2 regions of the Flavobacterium magnesitis genome follow, and region 1 is predicted to be linked to the other one. Evidence: riboswitches for the same ligand, from Rfam matches in the RefSeq annotation. Region 1 holds a riboswitch; the other holds the start of a gene.

Evidence for each region. Region 1 has a riboswitch for cobalamin ahead of AAGV33_RS10110 (TonB-dependent receptor plug domain-containing protein). Riboswitches for the same ligand answer to the same signal wherever they lie in the genome.
Region 2: linked by a shared signal. The riboswitch ahead of AAGV33_RS13680 (TonB-dependent receptor) and the one ahead of AAGV33_RS10110 (TonB-dependent receptor plug domain-containing protein) in region 1 are both predicted to bind cobalamin.

The regions. Positions count from the first base shown of each region.
Region 1 is NZ_JBCFQK010000013.1:30,335-36,615, forward strand. It holds gene AAGV33_RS10110 (TonB-dependent receptor plug domain-containing protein) at 1-1,893, opposite strand, end outside; cobalamin riboswitch at 1,990-2,253, opposite strand; gene cobC (alpha-ribazole phosphatase) at 2,350-2,871, opposite strand; gene AAGV33_RS10120 (adenosylcobinamide-GDP ribazoletransferase) at 2,856-3,668, opposite strand; gene cobT (nicotinate-nucleotide--dimethylbenzimidazole phosphoribosyltransferase) at 3,731-5,407, opposite strand; gene AAGV33_RS10130 (Dph6-related ATP pyrophosphatase) at 5,540-6,181, opposite strand; gene AAGV33_RS10135 (bifunctional adenosylcobinamide kinase/adenosylcobinamide-phosphate guanylyltransferase) at 6,178-6,281, opposite strand, start outside.
Region 2 is NZ_JBCFQK010000023.1:28,184-34,464, forward strand. It holds gene AAGV33_RS13675 (DUF5074 domain-containing protein) at 56-1,201, opposite strand; gene AAGV33_RS13680 (TonB-dependent receptor) at 1,198-3,246, opposite strand; cobalamin riboswitch at 3,364-3,572, opposite strand; gene AAGV33_RS13685 (cysteine desulfurase family protein) at 3,673-4,797, opposite strand; gene AAGV33_RS13690 (hypothetical protein) at 4,880-5,857, shown strand; gene AAGV33_RS13695 (Smr/MutS family protein) at 5,934-6,281, opposite strand, start outside.

The sequences.
Region 1 (6,281 bases):
ACCTAATTTAAAGTTTCTTCCTCGGGTAGTATACCCAATAACTTCATAAAAGTCTTCGTTTAAAATATTTGTAGCAGTTGCAAAAACCGTCATTCTATTTTTTATAAGCTCGTATCTGGCAGTAGCATTTAATAACTGATAAGAATCCAAAGTAACAGGTACAGCTGCAAAATTTGAATCATAAAAAGCATCTGCTCTTTGATCAACATATTGATAGCTAATATTGAAAAATGTTCTAATTGTGGGTTGATAATCCACTGAGGCATTGGCTTTGTGCTTTGGAATACGCTGACTAAAAGTTAAGGCTTCCTCAAATTGAGTAAAAGTATAATTTCCATTCAATCTTAATTTATCTGACAAAATATAAGAAAACATGGTTTCAACACCTCTTACATTATTCTTTCCTTCAACATTTATATAACTAGAAACATATCCAATGGTGTTATTTTGTTCTCTATAAAAAGCTACTGAATTAATATTTAATTTTTCGTCTAATAATCCCAATTCAAAACCAGCCTCTAAAGTGCTGTTTTTTTCCGGAGTCAAATCTAAGTTACCCGAAAATCCATCGTATAATTGATACAAACTTGGCGTTATATATGCTGTACTGTATGAAGTTATTAATTTTAAAGGAATTTCACTGAAAGAAAATGATGGATTGATATTGTAAACAAAATTACTTCCGTATTTACTATGAACATTCAATCGAGCTCCAGTATTGATATTTAATCCAAAATCAGAATTATAAACAGCAGTTACATAAGGATCAATCAAATTAAATTTAGCCACTTCATCTGAAAGTTGACTATACAAACCATTTATTGACATATCAAAAAACTGAAACTGAGCTCCTGTTACAATAAATAATTCAGATGCAATTTGATATTTATTAAATGCATCTACATTTACATTTCTAGATTTATAATCTGTTAAACTTCCACTAAAAGATGCTCTATTCATCAAACTAGCAGCTGTATTAACAATTAACTCCCCTTTATTATATGTGTATTTTGGAGAAAAACCTACACGATATTGTTCTGACTTATTAAAATTATTTGCATTATCTACAAATGAAGCAGCATCAAAATCATTTTTAAGTCGGTCGTAATTCGCAAAAAAATCAAAACTCAATTTTTTTGTTGGCGTAAAGCCAAATTTTACTAAACCATTTACTCTTGAAAAACTATCCGCTTCAAAAGTATCTGTATCTAAAGCTGGTCTAGCTTCCGAAATACCAGTAGTTTCAGTACTATTTAAAGATGCAAAATAGTTAAACTTCTCGGTTCTTCCATTAAATGAGAATCCTTGATTGTAATCCTGAACTGAATAATCCTTGTCTTTTGCATCCGTTTGTGTTCCTAAACTCATGTAAACATTTCCTGCAACAGCTTTTTTTTCTGCTTTCTTAAGGGTAATATTAATTACTCCTGTAGCAGCTCCAGAACCATAAAGCGTGCTGGCTGCTCCTTTCATTATCTCAATGCTTTCTACTTGTTGTACAGGAATTAAACGTAAATCGTAATCTAAATTAATTCCCGAAGCATCAGTTACAGGAACACCATCAATCAAAATTAATGTCTGACGATTACGTCCTCCTCTGATATAATAACTCAAATTTTTCCCAGGACTACTTTGATTTCCATTAACTTCAACCCCTGCTACAGTACTCAAAACCTCAGCTATGGATTGTCCTGGTCTTTTTTTCAAATCCTCAGATGTAATTTTCACAATCACTTTTCCTGATTTTTCCTTTGGCAAAGCAAATTTAGAATCCGAAATAACCACTTCCTCTAGTTCATTGGTTACTGGAAGCACAACTCCTTTTTTTTGCGCAAAAGCACAAGCACTTACTAATACGAATAACGCACTAATACGAACGATTTTTTTGTTCATTTTAAAACAATTAATAACAGTTTTTTCTGTTACATGACTAATAAATGGGAGAAAAGCATAGAATAACCCATACCCAAACCTTTTTTCCCGAAAGTTTGATACTCGATGTAATAGGCAGGTCTCCTGGCTTGCGTCTTGTTGTTTACCTTCCCATTTTAAGTTGGAAATCAGAAATACGAAGTAAGAAGTATTAAACTTCTAACCTCTAACTTCTAACTTCCCACCTTCAAACAGTGGTTTTGTAGATAACAACAAGCTTGATAGCTTACAGTTGCGGGTACAGCTCAGGTATTTAACCTGATTCCCTTTTAATGCTCTTTTTCGATAGAAAAACAACAACCTCAATACGGCGGCAAAGATAAAACTTAATTCAGCTAAAAATCAAATTTATATCGATATTTGATTAAGCACATATAAAAAACTAAAAACCAGCGAAATAAATAACTTCAATTCAAGTTATAATTCTATTTTTATGACAGCTCCAAAATCTACTTTATTAGTAAAAGCATCTTTCAATGGCAAATTTGAAATGGCACACAAAATACTTCGGATTACTCCGGCGTGGGTAACAATCACTATTTTTTTCGAATTATATTCTGAAACAAGTGTCGCCAAAAAATCAGTTACACGATGGTGTAAAGCAACGAAAGATTCGCCATTAGGAACGGCTACATTCACAAAATCGGTCATCCAGGGGGTGAAATCAGCTTCGGGAATAGCATCCCAATTTTTCATTTCCCAATCGCCAAAATTCATTTCCATCAGCCTCGAATCGACACTAATTGATGGCGATAAATAATTGGCCAAAAGCATACAACGAGATAATGGACTCGAAAAAACAATTGCATCCGATGATATTTGTTTCTTTATTGATTTAAAAGGTTCTAAAAAAGGTTCTTTCAAATCCACATCGGATTGTCCATAACAAATGCCTTTTTCGCAAGTTGTTTCGGTATGCCGAACTAAATAAACTTCCATATTGCAATACTTGACAGATAAAAAACAACTTCACAAACTTGTTGTGTTGCACCAAGACAATCACCAGTGTAACCGTCTATCCATTTTTGGAAATAACGAGCCAGAAAAAATCGGAATAAGAAAACGGGAATTAGAACTAAAAGTATTTGCCAGAAAAAAACAGCCAATATTAAAAGTGGTAATAATCCAAACAAGAAAGCGCCAACTACTTCTCTCCATGTAAAATTTTGAGCAATCGGTTTGCTTTTGCTAGTTGCATCTTCTCTTGAATATTGATGCGTAAAAACAATTGATATTGCAGCTAGACGGCTCAGAGCATGAGCACTCATAAAGAGAAGAAAAATTCCAAAATTTAAATTCCAAATTCCGAAACCAAAATCTGGTATTTGAGTATTGTTTGTTAATTGAACCAAACTCTGAAACTTTAATAAAAACAGTAAAACTAAACCAATCGCTCCATACGCTCCTATAGCACTGTCTTTCATGATTAAAAGAATCTTTTCTTTGGTCCATCCGCCACCAAAACCATCACAAACATCAGCAAAACCATCTTCATGAAAAGCACCTGTAACTAGAATACTGGTAATCATCGAAAGCACTACAGCAATTTCAATAGAAAAAATTAAGGTAGAAAGATAGAAAACCACAAAACTTATTCCTCCTACAATCCAGCCTATTAGAGGAAAATACCTCGAAGCTTTGTTTAAATAATCTGGATGATGATTGATGTTTTTAGGGCAAGGAATTCGGGTGTAAAATAGCAATGTCGTAAAAAATATATGGAGTTCTTTTTTCATTATTTTGTAAATTCTTTAAATCTAAAATCTCTTTTCTGCTTTCTGAATCTGCCTTCTGCTATCTACTTCTCACTCACACCAGCACTTTCAAAACTTGCCATCTCGTTTAAAAAAGCCACAGCCGATTCAATTATTGGAAACACAAGCGCACAACCCGTTCCTTCTCCTAATCTCAAATCGAGTTGTAAAACAGCTGAAACCCCCAGATAATCCAATAGTTTTTTATGTGCTTTTTCTGCCGATTGATGGCTAAAAATAGCGTTATTCATTATAGCAGGATTTTTTTTGAAAGCCACTAAAAAAGCAACACTGCAAATAAAACCATCTACTAGAAAAATCATATTCTGTTGGTAAGCCTCAAGCATTCCACCTGCCATTTGCAAAATTTCAAAGCCTCCAAAATAAGCCAAATAACTTTCTAAATCGTTCTCTCCTTTATAATTTTCAACTGCTTTTCTTAGAATATCAATCTTAAATTGCAGTTTCTCGTCATCAACTCCTGTGCCTCTGCCTACGCAATCTTCAATAGAAAAATTACAAATCACACTCATTAAAACCGAAGCTGTAGCCGTATTGCCTATTCCCATTTCGCCAAAACCAATACAATTGCCTCCTTGTTTTGCAATGGCCGCTACAATTTCACTTCCTTTGCTAAAACACAAATTCATTTGCATTTCGGTCATCGCTGGACCGTTTAAAAACGAATGTGTTCCTTTATCAATCTTAGCCGTAATTAATTCGGTATTCGACGGAAAATCATAATTCACACCTGCATCAACAATTGAAAGAGCTATTTTATTTTGCTTACAAAACACATTTATTGCCGCTCCTCCTTCCAGAAAATTAGTCAACATTTGGCGGGTTACATCCTGCGGATAAGCGCTCACCCCATGCTGCGCAATTCCGTGATCGGCAGCAAAGACCACAATGTGAGGCTGATTTATTTTAGGTTCCAATGTTTTAAAAACCGTGGCTACTTGTTTGGCTATTTTTTCGAGAACTCCTAATGAACCGATAGGTTTTGTTTTTTGATCTATTTTCTGCTGCAAACTTTTTAGAAAAGAATCCGTTGCAACAGGATGAATATTATGGTTTTCTATTTGTTTTTCTGTTCCTGAATGTAATTCGGTAATTTCTGAAACAAAAGGTGTTTCTGATTTTTGTTTCCAATTCAGTTGTTGCAACATCGGTTGGTTGTCATAATTTGTTGCAGGTTTGCCTACGCAAAAATACCCCAGCGGTTCAATATGTTCTGGTAAACCCAATATTTCCTTGAATTGGTAATAATTCAAAATCGAAACCCAGCCCATCGAATAACCTTGTTCAGTGAGTGAAAGCCAAATATTTTGTGCCGCACAAACCGCGCTAAACTTAATCGCTTCATTGCTTCCCACTGTCCCAATAGTGAAATTATTCAAAACCGAACGATCATAACAAATAACCAATCCCAGTGGCGCTTCTTCAATGGCCTCGAGCTTTAATTTTTGATATTGTACTTTTTGCAATTCATCATCTGTACAAGCCGCAGCTTTCTTATCGTATTCCAAAAACAATTCTTTAACTGCTTTCTTAATTTCAGCCGATTTAATAAGATAATATCGAGTTGCTTCAGTCAAACCAACAGAAGGCGCCCAATGTCCTGCCTGCAATGCTTTTTCAATTACAGCATCAGGCACTTCATCATTCGTGAAATGACGGGTGTCCCGGCGAGATTTTATTATTTCATCTAAATTGGTCATCGTCAATTATTTTTTTATTTCAACGGATTAATCCCGAATGCTTTCGGGACGTTGCTACAATATAAGGCATTCCTACGGAATTTGCACGTTGGTACTAAGAATACTAAATACTGTTCACTGAACACTATTAAGCTATTCCCAAACCACAAAACAATAGTCCTTATAAACTTTAGTAGTAAAAGCAGGCAATTCAATAGCTTCTGAAAACAACGGACAATTGATTACCATCGTGTGAAATTCTCCGTTTTCACCACAAGGGTCAATTCCTTTTTCTAATAATTCCAAAGCTAATTCTTTGGTCAAAATTTTACCTAGATAACTTTCTCCCATCATCGTATTGCAGGAAACAATCATGGTTTCAATTCCGTTTTCTATCATTTCATTGACTAATGCAATACGATCTTGTTGCCACAAAGGCAAAATAGCTTTTAACGAAGCCGCCTGACACACTTTTTCTTCCCAATCTCTGTGAGGCTGTAAATCGATATCGCCAAAAACTGCCGCTTCCAAATCAAATTTTGCTTTTAGCGATTTTAGAATCGTAATGAATTTTTCCTCATAATCGCCCCAAGTGGCAGGAACCGTTTTTATAGGCAATTGCATTTTTTGTGCCTGTTGGTTCAAAATAGACAATGGCAATCCATGCGAACGGGAAATTTTGCCATTTTCATTCATCATGTTTAGCAAAACCTTTGGCATAAATCCTAATTTTACTGCCTGCATCATTGCATAACAACTGTCTTTTCCGCCAGACCATGAGGTTACAAAATTCATAATCCTCCTTTTATTGTTACTGGAATTCCAGAAACCATTAGCACTACTTTGTCCGCTTTTTTAGCTAAATATTGGTTCATCCAACCTTGCAATTCAGTGA
Region 2 (6,281 bases), on a different contig from region 1:
CTTTAAAAAAGATATGGCTAAGAAGTTTAATGATAAGTTAACTTATTTGAATAATTTAGTTTTTAGTTATAAAAGCTATATGTGCAGGAATATTTCCTGCAGTTGTTTTCCATTTTAATTTGCCGTCAGGAGTAAAACAATAAATATAACCCGTTACTACATAATTCTGTGCATCAGTGATATAAATTTCTTTTGTTTCGGGATGGACCTGAAGTCCGTACGGAAGCATGATTTGTTTTTCTGTTCCATCAGTAATAATTTGATTGCTGATTATTTTTTTTGTTTTGGTATCTAATATTCCGTAAGTAACTTCATTAGAATTAGTCAAATAACTCCAGGAGACACTATAAAAATAAAGCAAATCGTCTACCAGACACATTCCCGAAACTGGAATATCCAGCTGCATTTTTTTCTCATCTGTTTTAGTATCAATCACAAAAAGGTTCGAAGGTGTCTCGTAATAATCACCTCGTGAACTGACATAAATGTCGCCCTGACTGTCAATTTTCATGCTGGAGAGATTAATACCAACGTCTATTTTTTTTATTTCGGTAAAAGTTGCGAGGTCAATCACCGATACCGTTCGGTCATAATCAGGAACTCGGTACCCTCCAGAATTTGCTACATACAATTTCCCATTATGCACGACCATTTGTTCGGGCTGATAACCCACATTTACTTTACGTTTAATTTCTAAAGAAGTGGTATCGATTTCGGCAACAAAACCAATTTCTGCATTAGGATCAATCGTAACGGAACCAGAATAAGAACTTACATACGCTTTGTCTTTGTAAAAAGCTATGTATCGACAATTGGGAATATCTATTTTTTTGATGCGTTTGGCTGTCCATTTATCAATAACCTCTACTTTATTCGAAACATTAATTACCGCAAATACTTTGTTACCGTAAATTTGAATATCGTTACCCACATCACCCAATTCTTTTACCACTTCGGGATTTCGTTCCGAATAAATATCGGTGGTATAGTTTCCTGTTCGATAATTAAAGAGATCTATACTTGCCCTGTTCATTCCCATATTACCTTCGTTCAGAAGATAAAATCCTTCAATATTTCCTTCACTTCTAGGTTCAGCAACATTTCTGTCCGAGGATAGAAAAATAATTTCATCTTCTCGACAAGAAGTAAAAGCTAGCGCTATAAATAAACCGAAAAGTATTTTTATAATTATCTTTCTCATAATTCAATACTGATTATAAATTTCATCGTTCGACCTGGCATTGGATAATTGTAAATGACCTCATAATGTTGATTGAGTACATTATTTACCTCTACTGCTCCTTTTATTTTATAATTATGAACCACAAAAGCTTTTTGTATAGCTAAATCGTGGGTATACCAAGGCTGTACTTCGTTCACTTTAATATTGTTGACATTCCCATTATATCGTTTTCCAACATAGATAAAACTGTAATTAAAATTCCAGGATTTGTAATTAGCATTAAAAATTCCAGAACCGCTATGCCAGGGCGTATAAGGAATTTGGTCTCCGTAAGACGACAATTCCAAGCCTGCAAATTTGGTATAATCCCTACTTTCAGAATAGGTATAAGTCAAATTAGCGGATAGATTTAATTTGTTAATATGCGTTCCCATATTAATAACTGATTCTATTCCATGTCCTTTTACCTGCCCCATATTAGTCATCATCCAGCGGAATAAATTCCCGGTTGGAGCAGCCACAATTTTGTCCTTGGTATTCGTATAATAGCCATCAACCTGAATAGAAAATTTATCAAAAAATCCTTTTGCTGGTAAATTATAAGTAAAACCAATATCGTACTGATTCATATATTCGGGTCTCAAAGTACTGGATCCAACCATTGTATAATACAAATCATTGAAAGTGGGCATTCTGAAAATGCGTTTGGCGAAAGCCCTTAAATTAAAATCATACTTTTTAAATGGAGTATAACCAAGAAATATGGCAGGAGTAAATTCGGTTTTGTCAGGTGGTTTGGCATTGTATTCCACCTCTTCTTTTACGTGAGTTCCAATAACACTACTCAAAATTTTAAATCCGCCCAATCTATAGGCTGTAGCCAATGAAACTAAAGTGGTATACCGTTGCGGAAAAGAAAATTGGGTTTGGATTCCTCTTCGGGTCGCATCAAGTTTGTTGTACTGAAAATCGGTAGAAAGTGAAACATCCCAACTAGGCAAAATACTGTACATATTTACTGCCGAAAAATAGGCTTCACTTTGATAATAACTATCGTCAGATTGAGCACTTTCAGTTACGGTTTCGCCTAAAACACTAGTAGTATCTCTGGCTATATAGTGCGTATAATCATAAGCATATTTTGCTCTTGCCTGAAATTTATATTTTTCTGTAAAGTCTTTAACTAAAAAAGCCTGAGTGAAAAAATTCTTGTCATTTTGCCTGAAACCATCCGAAAACTTATTCTCTACAATAGCTCCCGGCGCTCCTCTTTCGGAATCGTAATAATATACTTTGGCATCCCAGGAACCCTTATTTATTTTTCCATAAAGTCCTGATTCTATTCTGAGTGCTGTAATATCACTATTCATTCGGGTTGCAGTGGTATCATAAGCTACAGAACCATCCTGATTGTTTCTTTTGTATCTGAATTTATATTCTCCATTCGATTTTATAAATTCCGAACTCAAACTCAAACTGACTTTATCACTTAATTTTTGTTCCCATCTAAAAGACGGATCATTGTAATTGATAGACATGGTTTTGTATCGAACCAGTAGATTGCTTTTTTTATTACCTTCAAAAACAGGACGTTTCGTTCTTAAGTAAATGGTAGAAGCCGCTGCAAAGTCTTTTGCTGATTGGAAAATTTCACTTTTTTGACCGTTATACATTGTCAGGGATTCCATATCATCCAAGGAATATTTTCCTAAATCGGTCACTCCGTTTTGTGCATTTCCTAACTGAATTCCGTCATAAAAAACACCTACATGATGCGTTCCCATATTTCGAACATCAACCGTTTTAAGTCCGCCAAGTCCACCGTAATCTTTGATTTGGGTTCCGGCAAAATACCGAAGCGCATCTGCAACGTTGTGGCTGGCTAAATTTTCAAGTTGTTTTCCGGAAAGACTTTGTACTGGAATTACTTCCTGATACGGTGGTTTTGAATTGATTTTAACCTCTTTCAGAAGCTGTAAACTATCTTTAGCTACCTGAGAATGAAGTAAAAAAGGAACAAAAAGAATGAAAACGAAAAAAAATGTTTTTTTTGTATTACACATCACTAATTAAATTATAAAAACTCACTTTAGGATGTAATTATCAAGAAACATAAGAATTATTCCCGCTATAAAATAACAGGTTAATTGCTTGTCCTTTGACTTTATTCCTCGAAAGTCTTAAACTATATAATTGTGGCAGGTCTCCTGACTTGTCCCATCTTTAAACAACCTTCTCATCCGCCGGGGCGAACAATGGCATTAGTAACGTTTAAAGACTTTTACTAGAACTTACAGTAGCGGGTCTGTTCAGGATTTGCACCTGATTCCCTTTTAACTATTTTTTCTTAAAAATCCAGAAAAAACAGACCAAAATCTGGCGCAAAGTTAATACTAACTTTAATAAAACAAGTATGATAAGAAGTATAAATTATGTATTGAAAACCTAATCTTCAATAAATCAATTAGATTGGCTTTAAAAATAGAATATTAAACCGTTTTTAAAGCTTCAATTAAGCCGTCAATATCTTCTTTAGTATTATAATGACTGAAGGAAATACGCAAACTTGGTTTTTTAATTAAATCATCAGAAAGTATTTCGGCTAATACATGAGAAGGTCGAATGCTTCCGCTCTGGCAAGCACTTCCACGAGAAACGGCAATGCCTCGCATATCCAAATGAAATAAAATCATTGCTGTTTTTTCCTCTGAGAAAGGCAATAAAACATTGATAATATTATAAAAACCTTCGCTCTTTCCGTTGATTTCAAAACCTGGGAAGTTTTTTTCTAATTGCTCAATCAGATAATTTTTAACAGCAGTGATATGCTCTTTTTCGGAATCTAAATTCGAATATGAAATTTCTAAAGCCTTTGCCATTCCTGCAATTTGATGTACCGCTTCGGTTCCTGCACGCAAACCTTTTTCTTGTTCGCCTCCATAAAAAAGAGGTTGCAATCCCGAATTTTTTCTAACAAATGCAAATCCCACTCCTTTAGGTCCATGAAATTTATGCGCACTTGCCAAAACAAAATCCACAGCAATGGTTTGCAAATCCAATGGCATTTTCCCCATCGATTGCACCGTATCCGAATGAAACAAAGCATTATACTGCTTGCAGATTACACCTACTCGCTCCAAATCTAAAGCAGTACCAATTTCGTTATTAATGTGCATTAAACTTACCAATGTTTTTACTTCCTGAGAAAGCAAATCAGACAAATGAGTCAAATCGATTGTACCATTTGGCAACACATTAACATAATCTACCTGAATAGAAAATTCTTTTTGCAAAGCCGTAATAGCCAGTAAAACAGCATGATGTTCTATTTTACTGCTAATGATTCGTTTGACTTGCAAATCCTGAACTGCCGAACGCAAAATCCAATTGTTTCCTTCTGTTCCTCCAGAAGTAAAAATAATTTCCTGAGCATTTACATTCAGTTGTTTGGCAATAGATTTTCTGGAAAGTTCCAATCTGTTTTTAGCATTTCGCCCAAAACTATGCGTTGATGAAGGATTTCCATAATCTTCCGTCATTATTTTAGTCATTTCTTGAATAACTTCTGGTCGGATTGCAGTAGTAGAGGCGTTATCGAGGTATATTTTTTTCATTGTTGCAAAGTTATAAAATATCAATTATCAAAAGCGGAATAAAATTTGTCATTTTTTGCCTATTTTTGTCAAAATTTTTAAGATGAAAAAAGCCCTAAGCCTATTGGTTTTATTAGCACTATTTAACGCTTGCGATGATGGAGATTTAACTCAAGAAGATATTAGCTTTGAAGACGTTACCTCAACTCAAAGTTGTAGTACTAATGATATTATCTACAAACTAAAAGAAAAAGAAGCCTTATTACTGGAAATTCCTGAAACTAATTTCCCTACTGAACTTACTGCTGATAATGAGACGGTTGAGTTAGACATCAGTACTACAACTAATAGAGTAGTGTATCGTTTTTACAACGGAACAGTAACCTCTAACAATATTTGTGAAACTATTGCTCCAGCAACTCCTGTTATTACCGACCAATGGACAGCTACAGCTGGTAAAATAAGAATTGTAACTAGTGCTATTATAGAACCTAATAATGAAGCAAATAACAGTACAAAAATTACAGGATATAACCATAACATTGTGTTAAAAAATGTAACTTTTGCAAAAGCTGTAGGGACACAGGTGTACGAAACATTTCCTTTTGGCAATTACAAATCTATAATTACACCTCTACCATTTAATTTTGATCAGACATTAGAGAAATGTACTTCATCTAATGAGATATATAATTACACCACTAGCGCAGCTTTAATCTTAGACATCGATCCAAGTTTAATTGCAAACGAAGTGACACCTCTTAATACACCAAGAACAGGACTTATAGGAACTACTACAAACGTATTCATCTATCGTTCATTTACAGGCGGAGGTTTATTAACTGGTGATTATTTTTGCAACGATACTACTCCTACTACTCCTGTACTTAATCAACAATGGGATGGTAAAGCGGGAGTAAGTGGCGAAAGCGGTATTATTGAAGTTACGACAACAACTAATGGCCCAACTAGTTTCAAACACACTATAGTACTTAAAAAAGTTTCTTTACAAAAAGGAATTAGTAATTTTACTCTTGGAGATAGTTATATTCTAGGAGAATTATTTACCACAACTAATTAATTTCTATAATCTAGAAAATAAAAAAACGCTCATTTGGACTATTCAAATGAGCGTTTTTTGTAAGTTGTAAATGCTATTATTTTTTACTTTGCTTGATAAAAACTTCAGTAGCACCCTGACCGTATTTTTGATAATTGGCTTCTTGAAAATCAATATTATCATAACGTCCTAATAAAAAATCGAGTTCGGCTTTCAATACACCTTCTCCCACTCCATGTATAAAAACAATTTTAGGAATGCGGTTTTTAATGGCAAATTCTATGTGACGTTGTGCGGTTTCGGCCTGTAAAGTCAAAATATCATAATTAGACATTCCGTGTTTATTTTTGACTAATTTTTCAATGTGCAAATCAAATTCAGGAACTCCTACTTCCTTTTCTTTTCGTTCTTTTACAAAACTTCTTGGTTTTGGAATTGCTTTTTC